Posidoniimonas polymericola: one gene and its partner. The protein of the gene in region 2 binds, or shares a complex with, the protein of the main gene of each other region. Links are inferred from orthologs where the notes say so. Each region holds a gene or a part of one and is shown on either strand. Other genes may lie near its edges. The genes, in order: Pla123a_RS12345 and mnmG.

Evidence for each region.
Region 1: the proteins of mnmG (region 2) and Pla123a_RS12345 are in contact, whole or in part, in a solved structure (PDB 9HIP), measured with the Escherichia coli proteins. The link is inferred for Posidoniimonas polymericola from one-to-one orthologs.

Annotation. Positions count from the first base shown.
Region 1 is NZ_SJPO01000005.1:337,306-345,611, reverse strand. The notes cover bases 1,459-4,391. They hold Pla123a_RS12345 (tRNA modification GTPase), read right to left. Parts: upstream 3,650-4,391; coding sequence 2,267-3,649; downstream 1,459-2,266. Other genes in these bases: Pla123a_RS12340 (SHD1 domain-containing protein), read right to left, coding at 3,943-4,391; Pla123a_RS12350 (M28 family peptidase), read right to left, coding at 1,459-2,109. Also shown: Pla123a_RS24640 (hypothetical protein), read right to left, coding at 1-582; more of Pla123a_RS12350, read right to left, coding at 805-1,458; more of Pla123a_RS12340, read right to left, coding at 4,392-6,672; membrane protein insertase YidC, read right to left, coding at 7,343-8,306. UniProt on the Escherichia coli protein: Exhibits a very high intrinsic GTPase hydrolysis rate. Involved in the addition of a carboxymethylaminomethyl (cmnm) group at the wobble position (U34) of certain tRNAs, forming tRNA-cmnm(5)s(2)U34.
Region 2 is NZ_SJPO01000003.1:461,281-469,627, forward strand. Bases 3,440-6,413 are described here. They hold mnmG (tRNA uridine-5-carboxymethylaminomethyl(34) synthesis enzyme MnmG), read right to left. Parts: upstream 5,882-6,413; coding sequence 3,998-5,881; downstream 3,440-3,997. Other genes in these bases: Pla123a_RS08620 (response regulator), read right to left, coding at 3,440-3,503; Pla123a_RS08630 (Uma2 family endonuclease), read left to right, coding at 5,969-6,413. Outside these bases: Pla123a_RS08605 (metallophosphoesterase), read right to left, coding at 1-1,025; Pla123a_RS08610 (hypothetical protein), read right to left, coding at 1,218-1,943; Pla123a_RS08615 (sensor histidine kinase), read right to left, coding at 1,965-2,738; more of Pla123a_RS08620, read right to left, coding at 2,922-3,439; more of Pla123a_RS08630, read left to right, coding at 6,414-6,553; Pla123a_RS08635 (DNA-3-methyladenine glycosylase I), read left to right, coding at 6,559-7,131; Pla123a_RS08640 (hypothetical protein), read right to left, coding at 7,148-7,507; Pla123a_RS08645 (hypothetical protein), read right to left, coding at 7,608-8,347. UniProt on the Escherichia coli protein: NAD-binding protein involved in the addition of a carboxymethylaminomethyl (cmnm) group at the wobble position (U34) of certain tRNAs, forming tRNA-cmnm(5)s(2)U34.

The DNA of each region.
Region 1 (8,306 bases), on a different replicon or contig from region 2:
GACCGACGCCTGCACGGCGCCGTGGTTCAGCTTGCCGGAGCCGAAGGCGGTCAGCAGCTCGATCACCTCGGGGCGGTCGACCACTTCCTCGACGCGACGCAGCTCGTAGGCCTTCGAAGAAGTCGGGTCGCGTTTGCCGTGCTCCAGGCAGACCACGGGGACTTCCAGCTTGGCGGTCTTTTCGGCCGGGACGCTGAACGCACCACCGCCGCCGCCCAGGCCGCCGCCGCCGCCGCCGCCGCCTACCGACTGGCTGCCGCCGCCACCGCCGCCGCCGCCCAGGCCACCAGCGCCACCACCACCGCCGCCAAACTGAGCCAGCACCGGCACGCCGGCAAACGCCTCAGGCATCTTCAACGCCAGCGGCTGCTTGGTCTTGTTGGTGATGATCACCTTGGCTTCGCGGTCGCTCTTGGCGATGAACTTCACATCGACGTCGCCGCTGTCCATCGCGTCGAACAGGTCGATTGCGGAGGGGGCTGCGACTGAGGTTTCGGTCGCGACCGACTCGGCTGCCCAGCAGCTGCTGTGGGTCAGCAGGCCAGCGACGCAGAACGCAGCAACAAACAGGCGGGAAACCATTTCAGGACTCCAGAGTGACGCAAACGCCGCGGACGCGACGTGGGAGGACAGCAGTTCCGGCGAGCGGACCGAGGGGGACGCCCCCCTCGCCTCTGTCCAGCATAATCAGCCACTCTGGCAAAACCAAGCAATCCAGGGGGAAAATGCCGCCCCGGCTCACCGCTAAGCCGCGGGGCGGCCCTGGTTTGCGTCATTCGCGGCGGCTGGGCCCGCCGGGGCGGTTCAGCCGGCCGGCGAGATCCCACTGATCACCGTGTGCTCGACGCGGCCCCGCCGCTCGATCTGCAGGGCGATCTCCTCGGCGTCTTCGGCAAGCCGCTCGTTGAGCAGCTCCTGGAAATGCCGCGAATTGGCGAACGGCTGCCCGTCGATATGGAGGATCCGGTCGTGCACTTGCAAGCCGGCCTCGGACGCCGGGGTGCCCTCGGCTACCCGCGTCAGGAAAACCGCGCCGGGCTCGCCGTCGTCCTCCCGCCAAGAGATCCCCACCCGCGGCGCCGGCGCGCCCTCGGGCAGCGGCGGCAGCGGCCGCTGCCGCCGGGCCTGCAGCGACTTGCCCTCGTTCATCCCCTGCCAGCGGAACTTCGGCAGCTCGTCGGCGTCGGCGGCGGTCAGCGCCAGGTCGAACAGGTACCGCGATGTCAGCCGCACGCCGTCGGTGTTGATCAGGCTAACGTCGTCGCTCGGGCGGTGGTAGTCGTCGTGCAGGCCGGTGTGCAGCATCAGCGTGGGGACCCGCCGCTGCAGGAAGTTCCAGTGGTCACTGTTGTTCTCCAGCTCCCAGGTGAAGTCGAGCCACACGCCATCGTCCGCCGCGACGCTCGCCAGCCGCCGCAGGCCCGCGCCGCTGCGGGTGCAGCTCACCTCGAGCCGGCCCTCCCGCATCCGCCCGACCATGTCGATATTGATCGACAGCGGCACCGACTCCAGCGGCACGGTGGGGCGGTTGCACCAGTGCTGGCTCCCCAATAGGCCAAGCTCCTCGGCGTCCCAGAACGCGATGATCAGCGACCGCTTCGGCTCGATCTCGTGCAGCGCCACCGCCTGGGCAAACTCCAGCACGGCCGACACGCCGCTGGCGTTGTCGTCGGCGCCGTTGTGGATGTAGCCGATCGGCCCAAAGCTGGTGCGGCGGTCGCCGTAGCCAACATGGTCGTAGTGGGCGCCGATGACGATGTGCTCGTGCTTGAGTTGGTCGTCCGAGCCGGGCCAGACCGCCAGCACGTTGCGGCGGCCGCCGCTGAACGGCTGGTAGTAATCGTCCTCGGTCCCGCCCCCCTGCCAGCCCATCTCCTGCAGCTGCTTGACCAGGTAGGCGGCGGCCGCCCGGCCACCGCGGGAGCCGCCGCGGCGGCCCTCCAGGGCGTCGGAAGCCAGGACCTCGAGGTGCGCCAGCGCGTCCTCCGCGCGGATCGAGGCCAACGCCGCCATCTTGGCGTGCTCCTCGGCGTGCGCCGCCGGGGGCGAGACAAACACGGCGGGCAATGCGACCAGGGTCGCCAGCAGGGTCCGGGGGGTGAGGGGCACCGGATCGTCCTCGGGGTCGTGGCCAGGACGACGCACGCGGGGGCCGCGTGGTCGCCATCTGCGGGAGTATCGGCCCGTCGGCCGCCGCTACCTCCGCTAGGATCGGTTTTACTTGCCGCCCGGCCGCTTCGGGGGCCCTACAACCGGCACACCCGGACTACTTCCCGATGCAGAACCGGCTGAAGATGCGGTCGAGCACTTCGTCGTTGTCGGCGTCGCCTAGCACACGGCCCAGGCCCGCCAGGGCGGTCCGCAGCTCGAGGGCCACGAGGTCGTCGGCCCCGGCCGAAACGAGCTCTGCCGCCCGGCCTAGTGCGTGCTCGGTCTCACGCAGCGCCTCGCGGCAGCGGTTGGCGGTCGAGGCCACCATCTCGCCGCCGGCTAGCTCGGTAACGGCCGCGGTAATTTGGTTCAGCAACGCGTCCAGCCCGTCGCCGCGGCTCGCGCTGACGGCCAGCACGCCCGCTGGGGGGGCGGCGTCGGTCAGGTCAGACTTGGTTTGCAGCTCGATGGTTTCTTGACCGGCGACAGCGGCCCGGGCAGGGGAGGGCGATGCCGCATCAGCCGGCCGGCAGCGGAGCACCACCAACGCGTGCTCGACCGATCGGGCACGCTCGCATTGGGCGGCGGAGTCGAGGGAGGTTTCGTCTACCGCTGCGGTCTCGCCGGCGGTGTCGGTCAGCTCGAAGCGGACCCCGCCAACGGACAACACGCGGCTCACGCGGTCGCGGGTCGAGCCGGCTTGCTCGGACACGAGCGCCGGCACGGCCGACTGGTCGACGCCCGCCAACTGGTCGAGCGCGTTGAGCAGCGTGCTCTTGCCGGCGTTCGGCGGGCCGGCGATGACGACCGTCGGCAGCTCGCCGGCGGCGTCGCGGTCACTGGCCTGGCGGGCCGCGGCGGCGACGTGCTGCTGGGCCTCGCCCAAGCGGCGGAGCGTCTCCTCCGGCTCGATGAACACGACGTCCTCCTCGTCGACAAAGTCGAGGCCCGCCTCGATGTCGGCTAGCAGCGACAACAGGTCCTCCCGCACGGCCCCCAGCGGCCCGGCCAGCCCGCCCGCCAGCTGCCGCAGCGCGGTCGCCAGGTCGGCGTCGCCCCGGGCATCGATCACGCCGAGCACGGCCTCGGCCTGGGTGAGGTCGATCCGCCCGCTGAGCACCGCCCGCAGCGTGAACTCGCCCGGCTGCGCGAGTCGCGCCCCGCCCTCGGTCAGCGACCGCAGCGCCGCTTCCAAGAGCGGCGGCGACCCCGGCAGGTGCAGCTCAACCGACGGCTGCCGCACGTAGCTGCGTTGGTCGGGCCAGACGTAGAGGTCCGCGGCTGCCGTGCGGTCGACGCCGGCCAGCTCCAGCCGCAGCCGCCCGCCCTCGATCAGCACCGGCCGCCGCGCGGCTGTCAGCCTGCCCGCCGAGTCCTCATCCAGCCGCCCCGCCACAACACGGACCGCATCCGGCCCCGCCACCCGGATCACCCCCCGCGCAGCCGCCCCCCGGGCGCTGGCGATCGCGGCGATGGTGTCGGTTTCATCGGGAAGCATGGCAGGCGGTCTCTGTTCTCTTCGCTGCCTTCTGTTCTATACCGACCGGCGAGGGAACAGAAGGCAACGAAGAGAGCGAAGGGCCCTGCGGGTGGCACGCCCCTGCAAGGGCGTGGCGGCGCCGGTGGTGGCTTTCCATGCCCAATCGATGCGCTAGCGGTGAATGAGCCGCTGACGGCGAGACTGTGAGGTCGGAACCCGGCCGTTCCTCGGTTGGCGTCGCTGTATGGGCGGCGTAGTGTCCCATTCGCCAGTCGCCCGCGTCGAGCGTCCCGTCGTGCTCGCCGCCGAGGCTACTCGAAGACCGAGTAGTCGTCCAGTTGGCCGTTGACAGAACTTCTCGTGTAGCCGTACGCACCGTTCTTTGTCGCCGTGCCCGGCCGGGCGATCGAGGACGGGACCGAGAAAGAGTTGATCCATTTGAGATAAGGTTTCGCACGGCGCCGGACCGACTCTTCTACGGTTTCGCCGTCCCGTAGGACCGATCGCCCCGTAAGCGCCGTGCCCATTGTGTTGGTGTAGAGCGTCTCGCCGTTGTGCACGATGCTGATCTTCATATTGTACAAGACGACATCGAAGTCGAGGATCTGTTCGTCGGAGCTGCTCATCCGCTGCCGCATGTCGTACTGGGCGTCGTCGAGGATATAGATGGAGGCCTGATCCCTCCGGCTCCTCTCAACGATGACATGCAGCGTTCGCTGCGGCTGGGGCTCGCAAGCGACAATGATGACGGTATCGGCTCGCTCCCGGAGCTCGAGGCCGGCGGCGCGGATCGACTGCTCCATCGCGCTACGGACGTCGTCGCCGCCTTCGACCTCTGGCGGGATATCAACCGCGAGTTCGATCGGATCGCCCTTCCGGTAGACCATGAGATCGTCGGCTGAACCGAGGCGTTCGGCGGCGGCGACAATCGCGGGACGCGGCAGCTCAATCGAATCGATGAACGGGTCCCGGTTGCGGGCGCCGCTTCCTGGGAAGTACCAGAGTCTGCTGCCGGCGACCGAAACAGCCCCGTCGCGATCGGCCAAGCCTGGTTGGAACTCCCACAGCAGCACAGCTCGTTCGACGTCGTAGAGGTACCTGCCGTCGACAAGCAAGAACTCCCCAACCCACTCGATTGACTTGGTCATGTGGACTTCCGGCCGCGTTAACCGACGCACCTGCTCGCCGGTCGACAGGTCCCACACCAGGACGCTGCCCATGGCCGTGGCGGCCAGGCGTCGCTGATCGTCTTTGATTGCGATCGCGTCGATGCCGCTGTAGCAGTCGGGGGGGATCACTAGGTCGCCTGCGTAGCGGTTGTTCTTGAGGTCGATGACGGAGATCCCGAACGTCGTGTTGTACGCGAAGAGCTGTCGCCTGGCGTCGAGTGCCGGACGGCTGCGCGCGCCAAACGACGGTCCGACCGTAAAGATGCGTTCTGCTGACGCGCTCTCCCAATCCCAGACCACCAGCGGGTGGTTCTCGCGTCCCATCGTCATGACACGCTTGGGGTCAATAAACCAAGACCCCTCGACGTCCGACTCGATGGGGCCGTGCACGCCTTTGCCGTAGGGTCGCCAGCTCGCAGCGTGATGCAAGGTGTCGCCTACGATGCGTTGGACAAAGAGCTCCGCCGGGTCGAACGCGCCAAAGCGGTCCTGCTGTATGAGGGCTAGAGAGTCGGCGAGCAGTACGTCCGCAAACGTTGAGTTTACCGGCGCCGGCACGGTGGCGACGACCTCGGCCTTTTCCGGCGCGATGATGTCCAAGACCCAGCGGTTCTTGCCGCCACGCACGCCGGTGAGTCTCTGAATCGCGACCAGCCCCGTGGAGTCCGAATGGAAGAAACTCCCCTGCGTGTGGAGGGCGTGGCTCGCCTGCGGGGTAGCGGGGAGTCGAGTGCGGTGCGCCTCCCCCAGTCTTGAACCGCCGTTCCATGGCGTGGGTTCGAAATCCCATTGCTCGTTGCGGAGCGCCTTCACCGCGTCTCTGACGTTGGGACGCAGCGGCCCCGCAGCGACACTCGGTTCTGACGCCTGGAATGGATTGTCGGGATCCTGCTTGCCGCCCGATTTCAGAAAACTCTGATCCTGCTCTGATAGCTTCTCGATCGGGACGTTGATGATCCGCCCATCGGCCCGACGAATCACTGCTTCCCGCTCGTCGGCGGTGACGAGCGAACCTTGGATGCTGAAGCGGCCGGTCTTGTCGGTCCAGGTGCGGGTAGCGACCGGGGCGTTCGACCCCGAAGAGGGACGCAGCCGGGCAGGATCTACCGGCAGGATAACGGCCGGCGTCTCCCGGAGCACTCGGGCGAACCGTTTGCTCGTTAGGGCTGGCAAGAAATCCATCGGCTGATCGAATCGCACAATCGGGGTGTCGAACGCTTCCTCCGCAACCATCACCCCCCTGACCCAGACGCCGTTGAACTGGCACTCCACGGGGTCTTCGAGGGAGAAGCCATCGGGGTTGATGGGGGAGGCGGCGATATTGGTCGGGGGATTGCCAATCGGAGGATCTACCCGAGGCCCAGCCGGCTTCTCATCGAACTCGACGACATTCGACTTCCCTGCTTCACGCGCGCGGCGGTGCACCTCGGCCGGCGTGAGCGCCGCGGGGTCCACCCGCAGTCGGATGAACCGTTGGTCGTCGTCCTTGGCTAGGATCTTGCCGAAATCTATGGCGTCGCAGAAGGCGTCAAAGTCTTCTATCGGCTCGATCCGCATCCGCTGGTTCGAATGTGCGTAGCGCCGAATCGGGGTCGGGGAGGCCACCTCCAGCAGGGTCCTTACCATGTCAATTGCCGTAGGCGGAGACGACTTGCGGTCAAAGTCGATACGGAAGACATCTCCCGCCAACTCTTTTTCCCCAAGCTCCTCCAGCAGCATCCTGGAAACTTCCTCGTGGCTCCTGGCGCCAACCTTGTTGATCGCACGGAAGTTGGTGATCTCGATTAAGACGGCTTTCTCTTGACCGTATCCGGACGAGGCGAGTCCATGCCAGAGAACGAGGGCAAGAAGTAAGCAAATTCGCGCAGGCATCGCATCACTCATTGCTTGAATCGCGTCGGAAGAGAACGCTACGGGGGCGACCTTGATGGTAATCCGGCGTACGCACGGCCGCAATGAACTTGGGCGTCGGACCTACGGAGAATCGTTGGTCGACGCCCTCTGTCAGCGTCTCGTTGATCGATTCTCTACGGCGACTCTGCGTTGAGAAGGCGTGCGCTCCACGACGGCTTCGCTCAGGGCCTCGCGGCACCTCCCCAGCCCACGGCGGCTCGTCGGATTACCGGCTTGACCGATAGTCAAGTTTGCTGAAGACCTACGTGGTCAAAATGTTCCACGTCCGGCAATTCTTTGTCGAAGTTAGCCGCTGAGCGTGGTCCAATAGAGGGGCTGCTAGGGCTCCCAATAGACCGATGCGGTCCCGCTGGCGATCCGCAATCCCGACGGCTTCCGCCGCCGGTTGCTGGGGCGGGGTCGCCAGCGGGACGGACTTTTGTCTGCGCTAGCGCGCACGATCGGACAAAAGTCGGACCTCGCTAACGGAGGTGGAAATCGCCGAGGCTTCTATAGCAGTGTGAAACGGCCCTTGGGGCCGGCGATGGGGCCCGACTTTTGTCCTTAGGAATCGGTGTCGGATTTGGGGACAAAAGTCAGCAGGGGCAAAAGTCGGCCGGCTCACGCGTCGCGGGCACCGAGGAGTAGCCTAGCGTTTCTTCTTCTTGTTGTTCGACTTCTTCTTCGTCCCGCCGCCGCCGGCGTTAGACAGACGCTTCGGCGGGTCGGGCTTGGAGAAGGCCGCGGGGTTTTCAGCCGGCTTGGGGGGCGGAACCAGCTTCCGCTCGGCGATGCCCCACAGGCTCGAGGTGATGAAGTAGATGCACAGCCCGCTGGGGACTTTGAAGAACATCAGGCCCATGAAGCCCATCATGTACTTCATCATCTTCTGCTGCAGGATGGCCTGCTCGGTGGTCGCCTCGGGCATAAACAGCTTCTGCTGCAAGAGGAACAGGCAGACGGTCACCACGGGCAGCAGGTTGAAGTACGGGCCGACCGCGAAGATGCCCATAAAGCTCGGCAGGAAGCCGTTGTTGACCCACTGGGGCATCCAGGCGGACCAGTCGAAGAACATGTCGGGCGCGGCCAGGTTGGAGCAGAAGCGGGTCCAGTCGCCAAGGAGCGACGCCTCGCGGAGCTCCACGTCGACGGCCAATGCGCGGTACAGGCCGAGGAAGATCGGCAGCTGGAAGAACATGGGCAGGCAGCCGCCCATGGGGTGGAAGTTGTGCTTGCGGAACAGCTCCTGTTGGGCCTGCGTCCGCTTCGGCATGTCGTCCTTGTACTTTTCGGCGATGCGGTCGATCTCGGGCTTGAGCTCTTGCATCTTCACCATGTTGGTCGCCTGCTTGCGGCTGATGGGGAACATGCAGAGCCGGACCAGGACCGTGAGCAGCACGATCGACACGCCGTAGTTGCGGACCACGGCGTAGAAGGTGTGGAGGATGGCGAGCATCAGCCGGGCGACCGGGTCGAACCAGCCGTAGTAGAGCGTGCCCTGCAGCGTGTAGGTGTCGGCGTCGGCGGGCTGGTACTGGGCCAGCAGGTCGGGGCGTTTGGGGCCGGCGAAGACCGTGAACGTGTCGGTCCGGCTGGTTCCTTCGCCCGGGTCG
Region 2 (8,347 bases):
GAGAACCCATCGCCCTGCGACTCAATCAAGATCGGATCGATCGCCACCGTGGTCCTCTCCAGGAACCGGTTGAAGCGATTGATTCCCTTCTCGTTCACCACCCCGGGCTCAAGGATGCCGTCGAGCCGCAGGTTGACCAGGTGCGGCCCGTCCGGCTCCATGGTGAGCCACATGACGTGATCGAACTCGCCGTACTCGTTGCCCCGCAGCATCGACCCACCGCCGGTCGTGGCGAGCGAGTAGTACTTCTGCTCGTTGCGCTGGTACTCGACGTAGTGGTGAACGTGGCCGGCGAAGATGGTGTGCGGCCGGTCGACCAGCAGCTGCTCCGCCTGCTTCCAGTTGGTGCTGTCCGGGTTGCCGGCCCGCAGGTCCCGCTCGGCGTAGATCCACAGCGGCTTGTGCAGGAACACCAGCGTCCACTTAGCGTCGCGGTGCTCCTCAAGATCCTTGCTCAGCCAGGCGATTTGCTCGTCGCCGATCTTGTCGACCGGGTCCTCGCTCGAGAGGCAGACAAAGTGGACCCGCTGGTAGTCGAACGAGTACCACTCGGCGCCGAAGTGCTTGCGCCACAGCTCGTGCATCATCGGGTTAGTGAGGTCGTGGTTGCCGGCGACGAAGAAGAACTTCATCTGCATCTGGTCGATGAAGCCGAGGAACTCGTCCCACTCGCCCTCGACCTGCTCGCGGTTCTGCGAGTAGCCCTCGATCAGGTCGCCGACCGACATTACGAACTGGGGCCGCAGCATGTTGAGCTTGTTGACCGCGTCCATCCAGATGCCGGGCCGGTGCCCGCCGGTGCGGTCGGTCATGATCGCGATCTGGAACCGCTCGGGGTCATCGAGCACCGGTTTGTCGGACCACGGCGTCGGACCGGACAGCTCCGGCAGGGCCATTGCCTTGGGGAGCCGCGGCTGCGCCTCGGACGACGGTTCGTCGTGCTGGTGGTCGGGGCCTGGGTGCGCGGACAAAATGGGGCAGACGGCGATCAGGAGCAGCCAGAGCAGGATTGCGGTGCGGGGCATGACGTGCCTGTGGAGAGGGCCTGGAGGAAAGACCCTGCAGGAAAGGGCCAGTTGGGGGAAGTCGATGCGGGCAGGGGACCTCAAGATAACGGAGTGTGTGGGGCGCTGCGCAAAGATTTGGAGAAATGCGCGACGCGTGCGCATGAGGGCGAAGCGTTGTGCGCAATGCCGCGAATCGAGGCCGCGTCCACGCTAGTCGCGACGCGGTGCGCCGGGCACGCGGCCCTGCGCAGCGCCGGCGAACTGTTCGATCCGATCGACCAGCTGGTCGAGCTGCTTCCAGCGTTGGGCGAACCGTGTCGCGGCTTCCTTGGCGAACGCCGGCCGCCTCCAAACGCCCGCCAGCGCAGCGCCGAGCTTGCCCGCCGCAGACGGCTGCCGGGTGAGGCTCCGCCACTCTGCGCCGGCGGACCCGGCCGTGTCGACCGCCGCGAACATCGCGAGCGGCAGGTCGAACTCGGCGCACACGGCGGCGATTGCGGCGGGCCAATCGGCTCGCGCGTCGGCCTGGTTGGTTTGAGTCTGCGGGTGAGCGACCACCCACACCTGGTCGGCGGTGTCGGTGGGAAGGCGGTAGCAGATGCGGTCGCGATCGACAGCGGCGGCGAAGCGCACCGGGCCGGCCGCAGGCTGGCCTTCTTCGTTGGGCGTCACGAGGCCGGCAGCGATCAGGACCGCCGGCCGGTGAGCCGCTCGCAGCGACCGCACCACCTGGCCCCAGTCGGAAGCCGGACTCTTTGGCGTCGCCACCGCGACAACGACCCCGCGGAGGTCGCCAACCACCACCGACAGCGATCCGCTGTCGACCCGTCGCCGGGTGGTAAGGCGGTCGGCCACGCGGTCCGCGATCGCCGCGCTCTCGGCGACAATAGCGACCGTGACGCGGTCGGGGCCGAGTGGTTCCGCCGGTTGGGCCATGGCAGTAACAGAGCCGGCGTGCTATTGGTCGGTGGAGTTCGATGGGAGCCACAGGGTGAACCGGGCGCCGCGGCCAGGGCCGCTGTCGACGTCGATCCGGCCGCCGTGCTCGGTGATGATCCGCCAGCACTTCGAGAGCCCGAAGCCGAGCCCGCGTCCCGCTTCACGGCCGCTGTAGAACGGGTCGAACATGTGCTCCCGCACCGCCGGCGGGACGCCGGGCCCGTTGTCCGAGACCTCCACTATCACCCACAGGTCATCGATCCGCCGCGCCGCGGCGGCCACCTCGCCGCCGGCGTCCAACGCCTCGATGCTGTTGGTCAGCAGGGCCGCGACCGCGACCTCCAGCTGCACCGGGTCGGCGACCGCATCGACCTCGGTGTCCGGGTCCGTCTGCTCCACCAAAATCCCGCGCTCCTCGGCCAGCGGGCGGACCTCCTCGACCACGCGCGAGAGCAGCCCGACCAGGTCGAGCGGCTCCTTATGCATCCGCGGCGGGCGGGCGAAGAGCATCAAGTCCGAGATCATCTCGTGGGCCCGCATCGCCTGACGGTGGATCGCGGTCAGCATCCGCCGGTTCGACTCGTCCCGCTCGGTGCGGAGCATGGTCTGCGCGCGGGCGGCGATGTTGGCCAGCGGGTTGTTGATCTCGTGGCTGGCGCCGTAGGCGAGCTCCTTCATCGCGTCGAGCTTGGCGTGCTCGACGGCGCGGCGGAACTCGTCGTTGTCGAATGCCGCGTGTGGGGACGGCGCTACCGCCGGCGCGTCACGACGCTGTTGTTCTGCTTCGTCCACGCGCAGCATCCGGCTGTGTGCGTCCCGAACGCCCCGGGGCTCCGCCGCAACGTCGAGGGCGGGGAAGGGGGACGACAGGTCGCTTGGTCACGACTCGAGCGGGGTGCATCGGATACAACGCCGCCTCGAGACTGCTTTGCTCGCAAGCCACACGCCACACGGCTGACGGCTCGCGAGTCTGGGTTAGCTCGAAGCGGCGGTCTCGACGTCCAGCAGCTGGCAGACCCGGGTGGTCAGCGCGTCGACATCGAACGGCTTCTTCATGAAGTCGTTGGCGCCGGCGTCACGCAGCTTCTGGATCTTGTCCTCCTCGACCATGCCCGAGATGCAGATGATCCGCACGTCGTCCATGCTCTTGTCGCCGCGTACGAGTTGGCAGACTTCAAGGCCGTTGATGTCCGGCAGCATGATGTCGAGCACCACCAAGTCGGGGCGGAACTCCTTGATCTGCATGCCGGCTCCGAAGCCGTTGTTCACGCTGCGGACGTCAAACCGCCCGTCGCGCTGGAAATGGTCGACCAGCAGGTCCACCAGGTCCTCGTCGTCGTCAACGATCAGCAGCTTGCGTTTGCCGCTGTCGAGGGCGTCGGTAGGGATCCCGTTGTCCCGCATGAAGGTGTATAGCTGATCCCGGGGGATCCGGCGAAAACGGCTGCCGGGCACGCGGAAGCCCTTGAGCTGCCCCGAGTCGAAGCAACGGATAATTGTCTGCTGACTCACCTTGCAGATCTTGGCGGCTTCGCCCGTTGTAAAGACGGTTTTCATTCGCTTAACCACTCCTCTCCCTAGTGAATGGTGTGACAGTCCGTGCCTCGCCGCCGCCGGAGACGACCTTGGCGCGCCGGAGTCGACCTTGTCGTGGTCGAGCGGGCTGACAATCAGGTTGTTGGCGGTCGGGCGGTGCGACGACCGTAAGGTCACGCGCCACCCCGATCTGGAGCGGTACACGCCCCAATACCCTAAAGGGACCAAACCCCGAAAGGGAAACTCATGGGCTTAATGCCCTTGACCTACGGAATTCTACGAGGCTTTGCAAACGGCATGATCAACCATGCCTTCCCCGGTTGCCTGAATTGCCAGAGGTGAGCGAATTATAACGGGCTAGGGGAGTCAGTCAATATCGATGTCGTTGACGTAAGTCTTTCTCATTATTGGCTTTGTGATTGCCGGAAAACGCCACTGACGATTTAGCCCGGCGGTGGGGCCGCGGCGATCGTCTGGCTGGACACCCCGCTGCGACGCTGCCGAAAGCAACTAACCTACCGTGTCTGCGAGGGTTTCCTACTCGCCTCTAGGTGCGCCATCAGCAGCGTGATGTCCGTGGGCGTGATGCCGCGGATGCGGCTCGCCTGGTCGATGTTCGTGGGGCGGATGGACGTGAGCTTCTCGCGCGCCTCGGCGCGCAGCTGCGTTAGCCGGCTGTAGTCGTAGCCATCGGGGATGCGCTTGCCTGCCAGCCGGCGTTGCCGGTCGACCTCGGTCCTCTGCCGGCTGATGTAGCCCGCGTACTTGGTGTCGAACAACGCCTGTTCGGCCGCTTCGGGGCCGGCGTTGGCTAGGACGGGCGAGCGCTCGACGATCTCGTCCCAGCCGATCTCTGGTCGCTTGAGCAGCTGCTCGAGCGAAACCCCTTCGCTGCGTGAGTCGGCCAGCAGCTTCGCTATCCGATCAACCTCATCCATCTTGACACGCAGGCGGTCGACGCGCTGGGCGTCGACTAGGCCGACCTGATGGCCCAGCGGAGTAAGCCGGCGGTCGGCGTTGTCCTGGCGGAGCAGCAGCCGGTACTCGGCGCGGCTGGTGAACATCCGGTACGGCTCGTCCACTCCGCGGGTCACGAGGTCGTCGATCAGCACGCCGATGTACGCCTGGTCGCGCGGCAGGACCAGCGGCTCGCGGTCGGCGACCGCCAGCGCGGCGTTGGCGCCGGCGATCAGGCCCTGGGCGCCGGCCTCCTCGTAGCCGGTGGTGCCGTTGATCTGCCCGGCGAAGTACAGCCCGGCGACCCGCTTGGTCTCGAGCGTCGGCTTGAGCTGCTCGGGCGGGGCGTAGTCGTACTCTACGGCGTAGCCGTACCGCATGATCTGGGCCTGCTCGCAGCCCGGGATCAGTCGGAACATCGCGTCCTGCACGTCGCGTGGCAGGCTGGTGCTGACGCCGTTGACGTAGACCTCTTGCGTGTGGCGGCCCTCGGGCTCGAGGAACAGCTGGTGCTGCGTCTTCTCTGCGAACCGCACGATCTTATCTTCGATTGACGGGCAGTACCGCGGGCCGGTGCTGTCGATCTGCCCGCTGTACATCGGCGCACGGTGCAGGTTGGCCCGGATCAGCTCGTGCACCGGCTCGTTGGTGTAGGTGATGTGGCAGGGGAGCTGCGGCTCTGGCAGGCGGTCGGTCAGGAAGGAGAAGCCACGCGGCGGGTCGTCGCCGGGCTGCAGCTCGCACCGGGAGTATTCGATCGTGCGGCCGTTGATGCGCGGCGGGGTGCCGGTCTTGAACCGCTCGAGCTGGAAGCCGAGGCGGCGGAGCGCGCCGCTGATGCCGGCGGTGGTCCCTTCGCCCGCCCGGCCGCCGGCGGTCTGGGCCTCGCCGGTGTGCATGATCGCCTGCAGGAAGGTGCCGGTCGTCAGGATGACGGTCGGCGCCAGGTATTGCGCGTTGCCCTTGACCAGCACGCCGGCGATTGTGCCGGGCGTGCCGCGGTCTGAAGCAGTCTCACCAGCGGGCCGCGGTCCCTGCGGCGTGGCGACCAGTAGGTCCTCGACGACCTCTTGCCGCAGGCAGAGGTTCGGCTGCTCCTCGACGACACGCTTGACCTCTGCCTGGTACGCCTTCTTGTCGGCTTGGGCGCGGGGGCTGTGCATCGCCGGGCCCTTGCGGAGGTTGAGCATCCGGAACTGGATGCCCGCGGCGTCGATTGCGCGGCCCATGGCGCCGCCGAGGGCGTCGATCTCGCGGACGATCTGGCCCTTGCCCACGCCGCCAATCGCCGGGTTGCAGCTCATCTGGCCAACCGTGTCGAGGTTGGTGGTGAGCAGCGCCGTGCGGGCGCCGATCCGCGCGGCGGCCAGCGCGGCCTCGGTCCCCGCGTGGCCGGCGCCGATGACTAGCACGTCGTAGTGGTATTGGGATGTCGTTTTCACGGAGAATCGGGTGGCGTTTAGCCCGCCGGGGCAATCGGTGCTAGAATGAACGGACCCACTATCTTACCCCGCTGGTCCCCAGCCGCCATGTCCATCGTCTCCAACATACTCGACATCCCCGACGTCCGGGCGCTCTGCCACCGCATGACGGTCGAGCAGTACCGCCGAGCGGCAGAGGAGGGTCTGATCGAGGAGAAGACCGAACTGATCCGCGGAGTGGTGCTAGACAAGATGAGCAAATCTCCTTTGCATGGCTGGCTGCTGCAGTTCCTCGCCAAGTGGTTGCACGGCGCGATCGAATCGGGGTGGACGGTACGGTTGGACCAGCCGTTGACGCTGAAAGACTCAGAGCCTGAGCCGGACGTTTCGGTTGTCGTCGGTAGCGATGATGACTACCGCACCCAGCACCCCTCGACGGCTTCGTTGGTTATCGAGATCGCGATCTCGTCGGAGAAGCTCGATCGCGAGAATGCGGCAATCTACGCCGAGGCCGACGTAGATGAGTACTGGATCGTTCTTGCCGAGCAACAGTGTGTCGAGGTTTGTCGTCGTCCTATCGCGGGCAGGTACCAGGATGTTACGCTGCTCAAATCTGGGGAGAGCCTGAAGCCCCTAGCGTTTCCCTCTTTGGAGATGCCGGTCATGCAGCTTTTTCCTTCCAAGACCAAATAGCGCCGATGCCACGCTGCCCCTGGGCCGAAGTCTCGGACCTCGACCGCCTCTACCACGACCAGGAGTGGGGCGTGCCGATCCGTGGCGACGACCACTTGGCGTTCGAGATGCTCACCCTCGAGGGCGCCCAGGCGGGGCTGAGCTGGAGCACCGTGCTCGCCAAACGCGAGGGCTACCGCCGCTGCTTCGCCGGCTTCGACCCGGCCAAGGTCGCCCGCTTCACCGACAAGCGGGTGGAGAAGCTGCTGGCCGACCCGGCCATCATCCGCCACCGCGGCAAGATCGAGTCGACGGTGGGCAACGCCCGGGCGGTGCTCGACCTGCAGGACGCCGAGGGCTCGCTGTGTGACTACCTGTGGTCGTTCGTCGACGGCCGGCCGATCCAGAACCGGCTGAAGTCCATCGCCGAGGCGCCCGAACACACGCCGATTTCCACCGCGATGAGCAAGGAGCTCAAACGCCGCGGCTTCCGCTTCCTCGGCCCGACCACCTGCTACGCGTTCATGCAGGCAGCCGGCATGGTGAACGATCACCTGGTGAGCTGCCCGCGGCACAAGGTCGTGAAGGGGCTGAGCTAGACGGGACTTTCTACGCTCACACCTGTCGGCGTTTTCGCCGGTGGGGCGGTCGTAGCGACTGGAGTTGCTGCCGCACGTGTTCGAGCGCCCTCGCGAAGTCGTCGTTCTTCGGATCGGCTTGAGCCGCCTTCCGCAGCGCACGCTCGGCGGCGTCCCAGTTCTCGGCGCCCATGGCGACCTGGGCACGGTGCCACCACCTGGCGGCCCTAGATGCCGAGGCGATCGCCGCGGCGCCTTCTTCTGAAAACCAAACAAGCGATCCGCAGTGCGGACAAGTGGCGTCGCCCGGCGGCCGGGACGCCTCGATGCGCAGTTCTTTCCCGCACACGCCGCAGGTGTTGTCGTCGCCTTCTGGGGTGCGAGATGAGGGCTGCATACGCGCTGCCTGCTGAGGGAGATTGGCAATCCACCGGCTGCCGTATTCTACTCCTGTGCTTGGCCGCAATTCCACTGAAATGCCGCGACTCTAGCGAGAGCTACCGCTTGTACTCGACCCCCGCGAACCAGCCGTGCATCAGCAGGTCGCTGCTGGTTGGGTCGGCGCCGATGAAGGCCTCGTCGCCCATTTCGACGCCGGTCAGGTACAGCACCTGGTAGCCGAGTCGGGCGGTTGTGCAGCGGTTCACCTGGTAGACGCCGCCGAGCAGCGCCTCGCCGACGAACGCGACCCGCATGCGGTCCGAGCTGTAGCCGGTGCGGGAAGAGTTGCTCGAGAACTGCGACTCGTCCACCAAGGTCGACGGGTCGTCGAGGGCCAGGCGGCTGCGGGTTTCAGTGTAGCCGGAGTCTCGCTTGATGTAGTTGAAGTAGGCGCCGCCGTTCACGAAGCCCTCCACGTGGAACCGGTCGCCCAGCGTGAAGAAGTCCGCCCGCATGCCGGTCTGCAGGCCGATCAGGTGGTTGTCGACCGCCACGCCGCGGAGGACGTCGGTGATGTCGAGCGCCGGGTCGCCGATCACGCCGTCCGCCGCGTTCGGCGGGATCTGAGGCGGCTGCGCGGTGTTGTCTAGGTAGTCACTCACCCGCTCGGACAGCAGGATGAACCGCCCGCCGCCGAACAGCTTAATCGCGCCGTCGTTGACCGTTTGGGCGTTCAGCTCGACCGAGTTCAGCGACGACCGGTAGCTCAGCGACTTCTGCGACTCGAAGCCCGGCGCCGCGGGCAGCGGGCCGGGGAACGGCACGTTCGGGTCGAACGCGTTCGCCTGCCAGTTGA